DNA from 4 places in the Nocardia sp. NPDC004415 genome. Region 2 is predicted to be linked to each of the others. Evidence: riboswitches for the same ligand, from Rfam matches in the RefSeq annotation. Region 2 holds a riboswitch; each other region holds the start of a gene.

Region 1 (2,194 bases), on a different contig from region 2:
GTCGAGCACGCGGGCGAGGAACCCGCCGACCAGCTCGCGGTACTCCTCGGGCCGCTCGTCGTGCACCAGATGCCCCGCACCCTCGACCCACGCGTACTCGGCATCCGGGTGCACCTCCGCCATGGTCCGCATCTGACCCGGCGGGGTGATGGTGTGCTCGCCCTCGATGAGCAGTGTGGGCATCGTGAGCGATTTCCATTCGGTCCAGAAATCGCGGGTGCCCCATTCCTCGGAGATCGCGCGGAAGGTGTCGACCTCGCCGTGCAGGCGATAACCCTCGACGCTCCCGGTGAAAGCGCGCAGGAAATACCGGCCCGCGACCGGCCCGAAATAGTCGAGCACCGCCTGGTCGTCCGCGAACGGCTGCGGCCAGGAGTGGATGAGTTCGGCCCAGTGCGCGGCGGTGCGGCCGGTGAAATCGGGGGCGATGTCCTCGACGACCAGCGCGCGGACCCGCTCGGGATGGGTCGCCGCGAAGACCCAGCCGTGGATGGCGCCCATCGAATGCCCCACGATCACCATCGGCTCGCCGATCCCGGCGGTGAGCCCGGCCAGATCGGCCACGAATGCCTCGGTGCTGAGCTCGGCGGGCGGGGTGCGCCCGTGCCCGGCCGCGTCGACGGCGTACACGTGCCCGTACTCACGCAACCACGGCAACTGATCGGACCAGGTCCGCGCACTGCCCATCAACCCGTGCAGCAGCAGGATCGGGACGCCGGTTCCGCCTTCGTCGTACAACACCCTGCCGATTGTGCACCGTATTGTCGAGGTCATGGCTGTTGTGAAGATCAATGCGATCGAGATCCCCGAAGGTGCCGGTCCGGAGCTGGAGAAGCGCTTCGCCGCGCGGGCCCACGCGGTGGAGAACTCCCCCGGTTTCCTCGGCTTCCAGTTGCTGCGCCCGGTCGCCGGTGACAACCGGTATTTCGTGGTGACGCAATGGGATTCGGAGGAATCCTTCGCCGCGTGGCGCGACGGTCCGGCGCGCGCCGCGCACGCGGGCAACGGTGGTGAGGGCGAGCGTCCCAAGCCGGTCTCCACGGGTGCCTCGCTGCTCGAGTTCGAGGTCGTCCTCGACGTGCCCGCCAAGGGCTGACAGCGGCGTTTCCGCTGGACATGCGGATGCGCGTATTGACGTGGGCGCCTCGCGACTGTCACAGTTCGAGGGAAAACATACGCGAGGGTGCGCGGTAATCCGGTGAGATTCCGGAGCGGTCGCGCCACTGTATCCACGTACCGGGTCCCCGGTGCCGGAGAGCCAGACACCGGCACCTTCGCACCGCTTCGACCGTGGGACGCGTATCCCTGAGGAGGACCCGAATGGCGCTCGCGCATTCACCCAGCCGGTCTGCCGGCCTGGACAACCTGGCCACCGTGCTCGTCACGGTCGGTGTCGTTCTGCTCGCACTGCTCACGCTGTACCTGGTCGGATTCGATCAGGGTGCCGTCTCCCGTAGCGGCATGTACCTGCACGAGCTGATGCACGACGGACGCCACCTGCTGGGTGTCCCGTGCCACTGATCGGATCACTCAAGACCCTGCTGTTGCGCGGCCTGCTGGCCGGCCTGATCGCCGGCCTGCTGGCCGCCACAGTGGGCTATTTCGTCGGCGAGCCCCAGGTGGACGCCGCGATCGCCATCGAGGAAGCCGCCGCCGCTCCTGCCGAGCACGGTCACGAGGCGGCCGAACCCGAGGGCCACTCACACGGCGACGAGGACGAACCGCTGGTCAGCCGCTCCGGGCAGAAGGCGGGACAGTTCCTCGCCCTCGGTCTGGCCGGGATGGCCTTCGGCGCGCTGCTCGCGTCCGCGCTCAATGTCGCCCGCCGCTTCACGAGTCTGTCGGGGCCGCGCCTGTCGCTGCTCGCCGCCGGATTCGCGTGGGCGGCGATCGTGGCGGTGCCGTTCTTCAAGTACCCGGCCAACCCGCCCGCGGTGGGTGACCCGGAGACCATCAACAGCCGCACCTGGCTGTGGGTCGCCGCCGTGGTACTCGGTCTGCTCGCCGTCGCGGCCTCGGTCGCGGCCTACCGGGCGCTGGCCGGGCAGCTCGACACGCTGCGGCTCATCGCGGCGGTGGTCGCGTTCGTGCTGGTCACCACCATCGGCTACATCCTGCTGCCCGGGGTGAACGAGGTGGCCGAGGACTTCCCCGCGACGCTGCTGTGGCGTTTCCGGGTGGCCTCGCTGGCCGA
Region 2 (2,194 bases):
TGCCGGACGACATCCACCGGGTCGTGATCGCGGGTAGTACCGAGGCGCAGGGCATCCGGTTCGGCGAGGTGCGTGGTCTGCGGGTCACCGTCGCGGGTGAGGGGCAGTCGATGACGTTCACGCCGCCGGATCTGACGAGCGAGACGGTGTTGCAGGCGGTGGCGCTGTACCGGCGGGGCGACGGGTGGCGGCTCGACGCGATCGGGCAGGGCTACAGCGCGGGGCTCGCGGCCTTCGCGACCGAGCACGGGATCGTCGTCGACGAGGAGCCCGCCGAGGACTCGGCACCTGTGCAGCCCGTCGCGGCGCCCGCGCCGGCGGCACCGCAGGTGGATCTGCGCAAGGTCGATGTGGTCCTCACCAAGGACTCACCCGACCGCCGCGCCAGCATCGACCTGCGCAAGGGTGACCCCGGGTACGTTCTCACCGTCGGTCTCGAATGGGACGGCCGCGGTGCGCATTACGCGCCCGACGGGCAGGTCACCCGCTACGGCACCGGCGATCTGGACGTGTACTTCTTCTGCCGCAACGAGATCACCGGTGACTACGTGGTGATCAGCGGCGAGAAAGGTCATCAGGGCGATCTGGCCGTCTGGCCGTTCCTGCACCACCAGGGTGATTCCCGCGGCCCCGGCGCTAACAACCGGCCCGCCACCGAACAGGTCGTCGTGCGCCCGACCGAGAACGGTGACCTGCTGCTCAACGTCTACCAGTCCGTCGACAACGGCGCGGGCGCCATCGACACCTTCGGCCGTCCCCGCGTGCGCGTGCGCTACGGCCGCCCCGGGCCCGACGGGCTGCCGGGCGCCGACGCCGACCAGATCACCGTGCTGATCGGCAACGGCAAGAACTCCTTCTGGGCCACCGTCGCCCACATCGACGTGCGCGAGGGCATCCTCACCGTCGACGGCACCACCCGCTACAGCCGCGCCTTCAGCGAACGCATGCCCGTGCTCGACACCGCTGGTGCCTGGGTCCGTTCGGCCAAGAACGGGCCGGTCGGGCGCAGCAAAGGCAAGAACGGTCTCGGCCTGACCCGGTACGCGGGAACCTGCCCCGATCCTCGCTGATCGGACAATTCGACCATCCGGCCCGACCGTCCGGTTTCCGATCTTGGTACAGTCCCCGAGCCGTGGTGTTCGGGAAATCGGTGCGAAACCGATGCGGCCCTCGCCACTGTGATCGGGAGCGACTGATCGATCCGGGCGGCCGATGCCGTCCGGGGCCACTGGGGCATGCCCTGGGAAGGCTGATCCGTCGCGCGCCATCCCGTCAGCCAGGAGACCGGCCACGGCCACGCAGTACCCATTCCACGAGGACCTGGAAGGCCGTCTCTTGACCTCCTCTGTTGTCGCGCGCCTGCGTACCGGCGCGCTGATCGCCTGCGCGATCGTCGTTGCCGGGTGCGGTGGCCCGCCCGCACCGGCCACCACCGGCGCGAATGCCGTCACCCGTGCCAACTGCGGCATCGATGTCGCCGTCGGCTCCCCGCCGCAGTGCATCTACGCCGCCTACCAGCCCTCGATCGAGATCGCGCACGCCCTCGGCGTCACCGACCGGCTCGTGCAGACGGCGTTCCTCGACGCGGCCGTGCTGCCCGAATACCGGGACGCGCAGGCGAAGTCGGACTACGTCGAGAAGCTGCCCAGCCGCGACGAACTGCTGGCGAAGAAGCCGGATTTCGTGCTCTCGGGCTACAACGGCGTCTTCGCGGCCTCCGCGCAGAACAGCGTCGGCACCCGCGGCAGCCTGCACGAGCTGGGTGTGCGGACCTGGGTGCTGAGCCCGCTGTGCCCGAGCGCGGACGGACTGGCCGACGAGGCGATCGACCCGAAGACCGTGCGCTTCGACAATGTGTACGCCGACCTGCGTGATCTGGGCGCGCTGTGGGGTGTCGACGAGCGTGCCGAGGAAGTGGTCACACAGCTGACCGCGCGCATCGCGGCGGTGCGCGCCAAGGTCGCCGACGCCCCCCGGCCGCGGGTCGCGGTCCTCACGCCCAAGGACGACGGGTCCTACACCGTCGCGGGCGGGATCGACTTCGTCACCCAGATCATCGAGGCGGCGGGCGGAGTGAACGCCTTCGCCGATCTCACCGAGCGCCGGAATGTGCCGATCAGTGCGGAAGCCCTCATCGCCGCCGATCCCGACATCATCCTGACCAGCCAGTGCTGCAAGGCCAGCTACACCCGCG
Region 3 (2,194 bases), on a different contig from region 2:
GTACCGGCCTGATCCCGCTGGAGCCGCCCACCGAGGAGGGCATGGACGCGCTGCGCGAGCTCTACGCCGAGGAGAACCGGTCCGTGTCCTTCATCGATTACGGCGACCGGTTCCGCTTCAGCATGAACACCGGGGACTACCTTGCTCCCCGGATCTAGCCTCCCGGACGGGATCGTCACCTACCCGCTGCCGGTCGAGGACGACCTGTTCACCGCACTCGCCGCCTCCGTCGACTGGGAAGACCTCGGCAAGGGCCGCCGCGGCGCCGTGCTGACCAGAATCGATGCCACCGGCGGCATCCCGCTCGTCCGCACCACCGCGCGCTACGGCCGTCCCGCCCAGCACTTCGCGACCGTGCACGAGCGTCTGGCCCGGCGGATCCAGGCCCGCGCCGAACTCCCGGCGGCCTTCGACAACGCGCTCGCCGAGCGCTACACCAATGCCTACGCGACCATGGGCAGCCATTCCGATCAGGCCCTCGATCTGGCCGACGAGTCGTTCATCGCCGTCTTCTCCTGCTACCGGTATCCCGAGCTCCCGCCGCGCACGCTGATCGTCGAACCGAAGAACTCCGGCAAGAGATTCGACATCCCCCTGACCCACCACGGCGTCGTGGTGTTCTCGGTCGCCACGAATCGGCTCCTCCGGCACAAGATCGTGCTGGACACGGCCGCCCGGACCACGGAGAACGAGTGGCTGGGCGTCACCTTCCGGACATCGAAGACTGTTCTCCACTTCCGCGACGGACACCCCTACCTGCACCGGGGTGCGCGCCTCACCACGGCCGACGACGAACAGCGACGCGAGTTCCACGCCCTGCGACGACGCGAGAACACCGAGACGGATTTCACCTATCCCCCGCTGACATACACCGTCAGCGACAGCGACCTGACCCCGCCCGTTCCCCCACCGGCGTGCCCCGTCCGCTAGGTTCACTTCCGCAGGGAACACCGGTGCGAATCCGGGGCTGTCCCGCAACTGTGACCGAGGAGCAGACCTTCATCCATGGCCACGACCTTCCTGGGTTGGAAGGCCGAAGGCGAGCGTTGATCCGGGAGCCAGGATACCTGCACCGCTTCAGGATCTAGCTTCACGAGGATGAGAAATGCGAGTGCTCACTCGCCGCAGGCACGATGCCCTGCGGCTGTCCGACCATGCCCGGACCGGGCGGCGGCGCCGTTCCCGCGCCGCAGGCGTGCTGGCCGCGCTGCTCGCGGCCACCCTGATGGTCACCGGATGCGCGGGCGAGGCCACCGACGGTGGTGCCGCCGCGGCACGGGCGCTGCGCGAAGCCGGTGACGGCACCCTGACGATCTACAACTCCTACAAGATCGCCGGTCTCGACCCGGCGGGTACCGGCACGAACTGGCTGTTCGACTGGGGTGTCGCGGAGAACCTGCTGCAGGTCACCGAGTCCGGCGAGATCGCGCCCTGGCTGGCCGAATCGGTGGTGCGCGACGGCGACACCCGCTGGATCGTGACGCTGCGCGACGGTGTCACCTTCCAGAACGGCAAGCCGGTCGACGCCGCCGCCGTGGCCGCGGCTCTGACCCGGCAGATCGCCGAATCGTCGGCGGCCAGGGTGTACCTGGACAAGGCGACGACGGTGACCGTGGACGGCGCCAAGGTGGTCATTACCACCCCCGCGCCGAACGCCATGGTGCCCGCCGCCCTCGCGGCGCGCGACAACTCGCTGCAGATCTACGACGTCGCCGCCGTGCAGGCCGCGGGCGGTGACTCGGCGAAGATCGTCGGCGCGGGCGCGTACTCGGGGCCCTACGCGATCACCGCGTGGAGCCCGGACAATCTCGTGCTCGCCCCCTACCAGAAGCATTGGGAGGGAACGCCGCCGCTGAAGGGCGTCACGGTCCGCGTCGTGCCCGACGAGCAGGCCCGGCTGGCCGGGGTGCGCAGCGGTGAGGCCGATATGGCGTTCTACCCGTCCACCTCGGCGAAGCTGGAACTGCGCGGCGACAGCGACATGCACGTGCTGTCCTCCGAGCAGGCGCTGCAGTCGCTGCTGGTGGAGATGAACCTGAAGGCGGGCATCTTCACCGACACCGCCGTCCGCAAGGCGTTCACCGCGTCGATCGACTACGCGGGGATCGCCGAAGACGTCGGCAACGGCCAGTTCGCGGCCGCCACCGGCCTGTACCCGCCGTCGATGTCGTTCGCCCAGGACAACCAGGTCCAC
Region 4 (2,194 bases), on a different contig from region 2:
GGCGGATGGCCGAGGCGGGGGTGTCCAGGCCGACGGCGTTGCCGATGCGGGCGTGCTTGGTCGGGTACGCGGAGAGCATGATCGCGATCCGTTTGTCGGCGGCCGGGATGTGGCGCAGGCGCGCGTGGCGCACCGCGATACCGGCGACCCGGGCGGCGCGTTCGGCGTCGGGCACATAGGTGGACAGGCCGTCGGCGTCGAATTCCTTGAACGAGAACGGGACCGTGATGATGCGGCCGTCGAACTCCGGCACCGCCACCTGGGTGGCCACGTCGAGCGGCGAGAGGCCGTCGTCGTTGTCCTCCCACTGGGCGCGGCCGCTGGTCAGGCACAGGCCCTGCAGGATCGGCACGTCCAGGGCGGCCAGCGCGGCCACGTCCCAGGCTTCGTCGTCACCACCGGCCGAGGCGGTGGCGGGCTTGCTGCCGCCCGCGGCGAGCACGGTGACCACCAGGGCGTCTGCGCGGCCGAGCACTTCGAGCAGTTCCGGTTCGGCGGTGCGCAGCGAGGCGCAGTAGACGGGCAGCGCGCGGGCGCCCTTGGCCTCGATGGCCGTGCACAGCGCGTCGATGTAGCCGGTATTGCCCGCCAGGTGCTGGGCGCGGTAGTAGACCACCGCGACGGTCGGGGCGTGCGGTTCCAGGATGCGGGCCGAGCGCTCGAGCTCACCCCAGCTGGGCAGCTGCACCGGCGGTTCGAAGCCGTGGCCGGTGAGCAGCACCGTGTCGGACAGGAAGTGGTGCAGCTGACGCAGGTTCTCCGCGCCACCGGCGGCGAGGTAGTTGTGCGCGTCGGCGGCCACACCCACCGGCACGGTGGAGCATTCCATCAGTTCGGCGTCGGGGGCGATCTCGCCGCCGAGGGCCACCATCGGCACCCCACTGGCCCGGATCGCGTCCAGGCCCTCCTCCCAGGCGCGTTTGCCGCCGAGGATGCGCACGATCACCAGGTCGGCGCCGTCGAGCAGCTCCGGCAGGTCCGCCACGAGCAGCCGGGCGGGGTTGCCCCACCGGTACTCGGCGCCGCTCGCGCGCGCGCTCAGCAGATCGGTGTCGGAGGTGGACAGCAGCAGGATCACAGGGTGAGACCTTCCTCGGGTGACGCGCCCAACGGGGTGGTTGTCGTGTGCTCGCCGGAGAGGGTCTGGCTGTTCACAGTGGCGCGACCGCACCGGATTTCCACCGGTTTCCTCGACGCCCGCCGAGCATGACGATGGTAACGGCCCCACCGCCGCCACAACTTTCCAGCCCGCGTCCGGTCCCCGGAGGACCGATCAGGGGGTGGGGCGTGCGGTGGTGTCCCCGGCGGCCACGGCGGCGGCGACCTCGTCCAGGGCCCGGCGGATCATCGTCCCGTAGTCGTCGTCGGCGAGGGCCCCGACGTGGGCGCGCGCGGCGTCGAGATGGTGGCCGGCGGCGGGGAAGGCACCGAGGCGGCGGAAGTTGTCGGCCAGGTTGAGGTGCAGCGACGGGTAGAACCCCGCGACCCGCAGACCCGCGTGGTGTTCGGTGAGCCGGGCGTCGGTCAGGGTGTCGGCGGCGTCGAGGGCGCGGATGTCCCAGGCGAGGGCCTCGGCCGGATGGTCATGGAGGTCGGCGAGGTAGTGGGCGAGGGTGCAGCGGTGCAGGGGGTCGCCCGCCGCGCCGATCTCGGACCACAGGGCGACCAGGGTGGCGCGGGCGGAATCGGTGTCGCCCGAACGGGATTCGGTCACCGCGGCGGTGATCCGGGTCATCACGGGGTCGGTGGTGGGGGTGGTCATGGAGTTCCTTTCGGCAGGACTGTGCGCAGTCGGCTAGTGGGTTGCCGGGTCGGCGGATTCGGGGCGCCGGGGCATCGCCAGGGTGAGCAGGGTGCCGTCGTCGGCGGAGCGGACGCGGACCGGCTGGTCGGGAGCGATGAGGTCGAGCATGAGGTCGGGGCCGACCGCGCCCGCCACCGCCGGATAGAGGGTGGTCACGGCGAAATGGATGGTCATGGGCGGGCCGGTGACGGTGGCGGCGAGGGTGTGGACGGATTCCCCGTCGGTGAGCCGGAGGCTGCCCGGGATCGCTTCGAGCGTCACCGTGGCGGCCTGTACCGATTCAAGCACGGCGAGCAGTGCGGATCGCTGCACCACCACCCGCACCCGGACCGGGGGTAGCGCCGCCAGCATCGCCCGGTAGTCGGGGAACTCCTCGGCCGAAGACCGGCA

What was found. Region 2 has a riboswitch for cobalamin ahead of ACWEMY_RS12615 (ABC transporter substrate-binding protein). Riboswitches for the same ligand answer to the same signal wherever they lie in the genome.
Region 1: it holds a riboswitch for cobalamin, as region 2 does, so the genes downstream of both, ACWEMY_RS21295 (CbtB domain-containing protein) here and ACWEMY_RS12615 (ABC transporter substrate-binding protein) in region 2, are expected to answer to the same signal.
Region 3: it holds a riboswitch for cobalamin, as region 2 does, so the genes downstream of both, ACWEMY_RS17810 (ABC transporter substrate-binding protein) here and ACWEMY_RS12615 (ABC transporter substrate-binding protein) in region 2, are expected to answer to the same signal.
Region 4: it holds a riboswitch for cobalamin, as region 2 does, so the genes downstream of both, cobN (cobaltochelatase subunit CobN) here and ACWEMY_RS12615 (ABC transporter substrate-binding protein) in region 2, are expected to answer to the same signal.

Annotation. Positions count from the first base shown of each region.
Region 1 covers NZ_JBSGDP010000048.1:32,849-35,042, forward strand. Annotated here, with positions in the region: gene ACWEMY_RS21285 (alpha/beta fold hydrolase) at 1-741, opposite strand, end outside; gene ACWEMY_RS21290 (antibiotic biosynthesis monooxygenase family protein) at 773-1,096, shown strand; cobalamin riboswitch at 1,167-1,288, shown strand; gene ACWEMY_RS21295 (CbtB domain-containing protein) at 1,321-1,521, shown strand; gene ACWEMY_RS21300 (CbtA family protein) at 1,512-2,194, shown strand, end outside.
Region 2 covers NZ_JBSGDP010000020.1:59,413-61,606, reverse strand. Annotated here, with positions in the region: gene ACWEMY_RS12620 (TerD family protein) at 1-1,070, shown strand, start outside; cobalamin riboswitch at 1,117-1,307, shown strand; gene ACWEMY_RS12615 (ABC transporter substrate-binding protein) at 1,336-2,194, shown strand, end outside.
Region 3 covers NZ_JBSGDP010000035.1:17,160-19,353, forward strand. Annotated here, with positions in the region: gene ACWEMY_RS17800 (hypothetical protein) at 1-158, shown strand, start outside; gene ACWEMY_RS17805 (hypothetical protein) at 142-930, shown strand; cobalamin riboswitch at 896-1,089, shown strand; gene ACWEMY_RS17810 (ABC transporter substrate-binding protein) at 1,106-2,194, shown strand, end outside.
Region 4 covers NZ_JBSGDP010000031.1:27,943-30,136, forward strand. Annotated here, with positions in the region: gene cobN (cobaltochelatase subunit CobN) at 1-1,078, opposite strand, end outside; cobalamin riboswitch at 1,118-1,244, opposite strand; gene ACWEMY_RS16605 (hypothetical protein) at 1,274-1,762, opposite strand; gene ACWEMY_RS16610 (MerR family transcriptional regulator) at 1,796-2,194, opposite strand, start outside.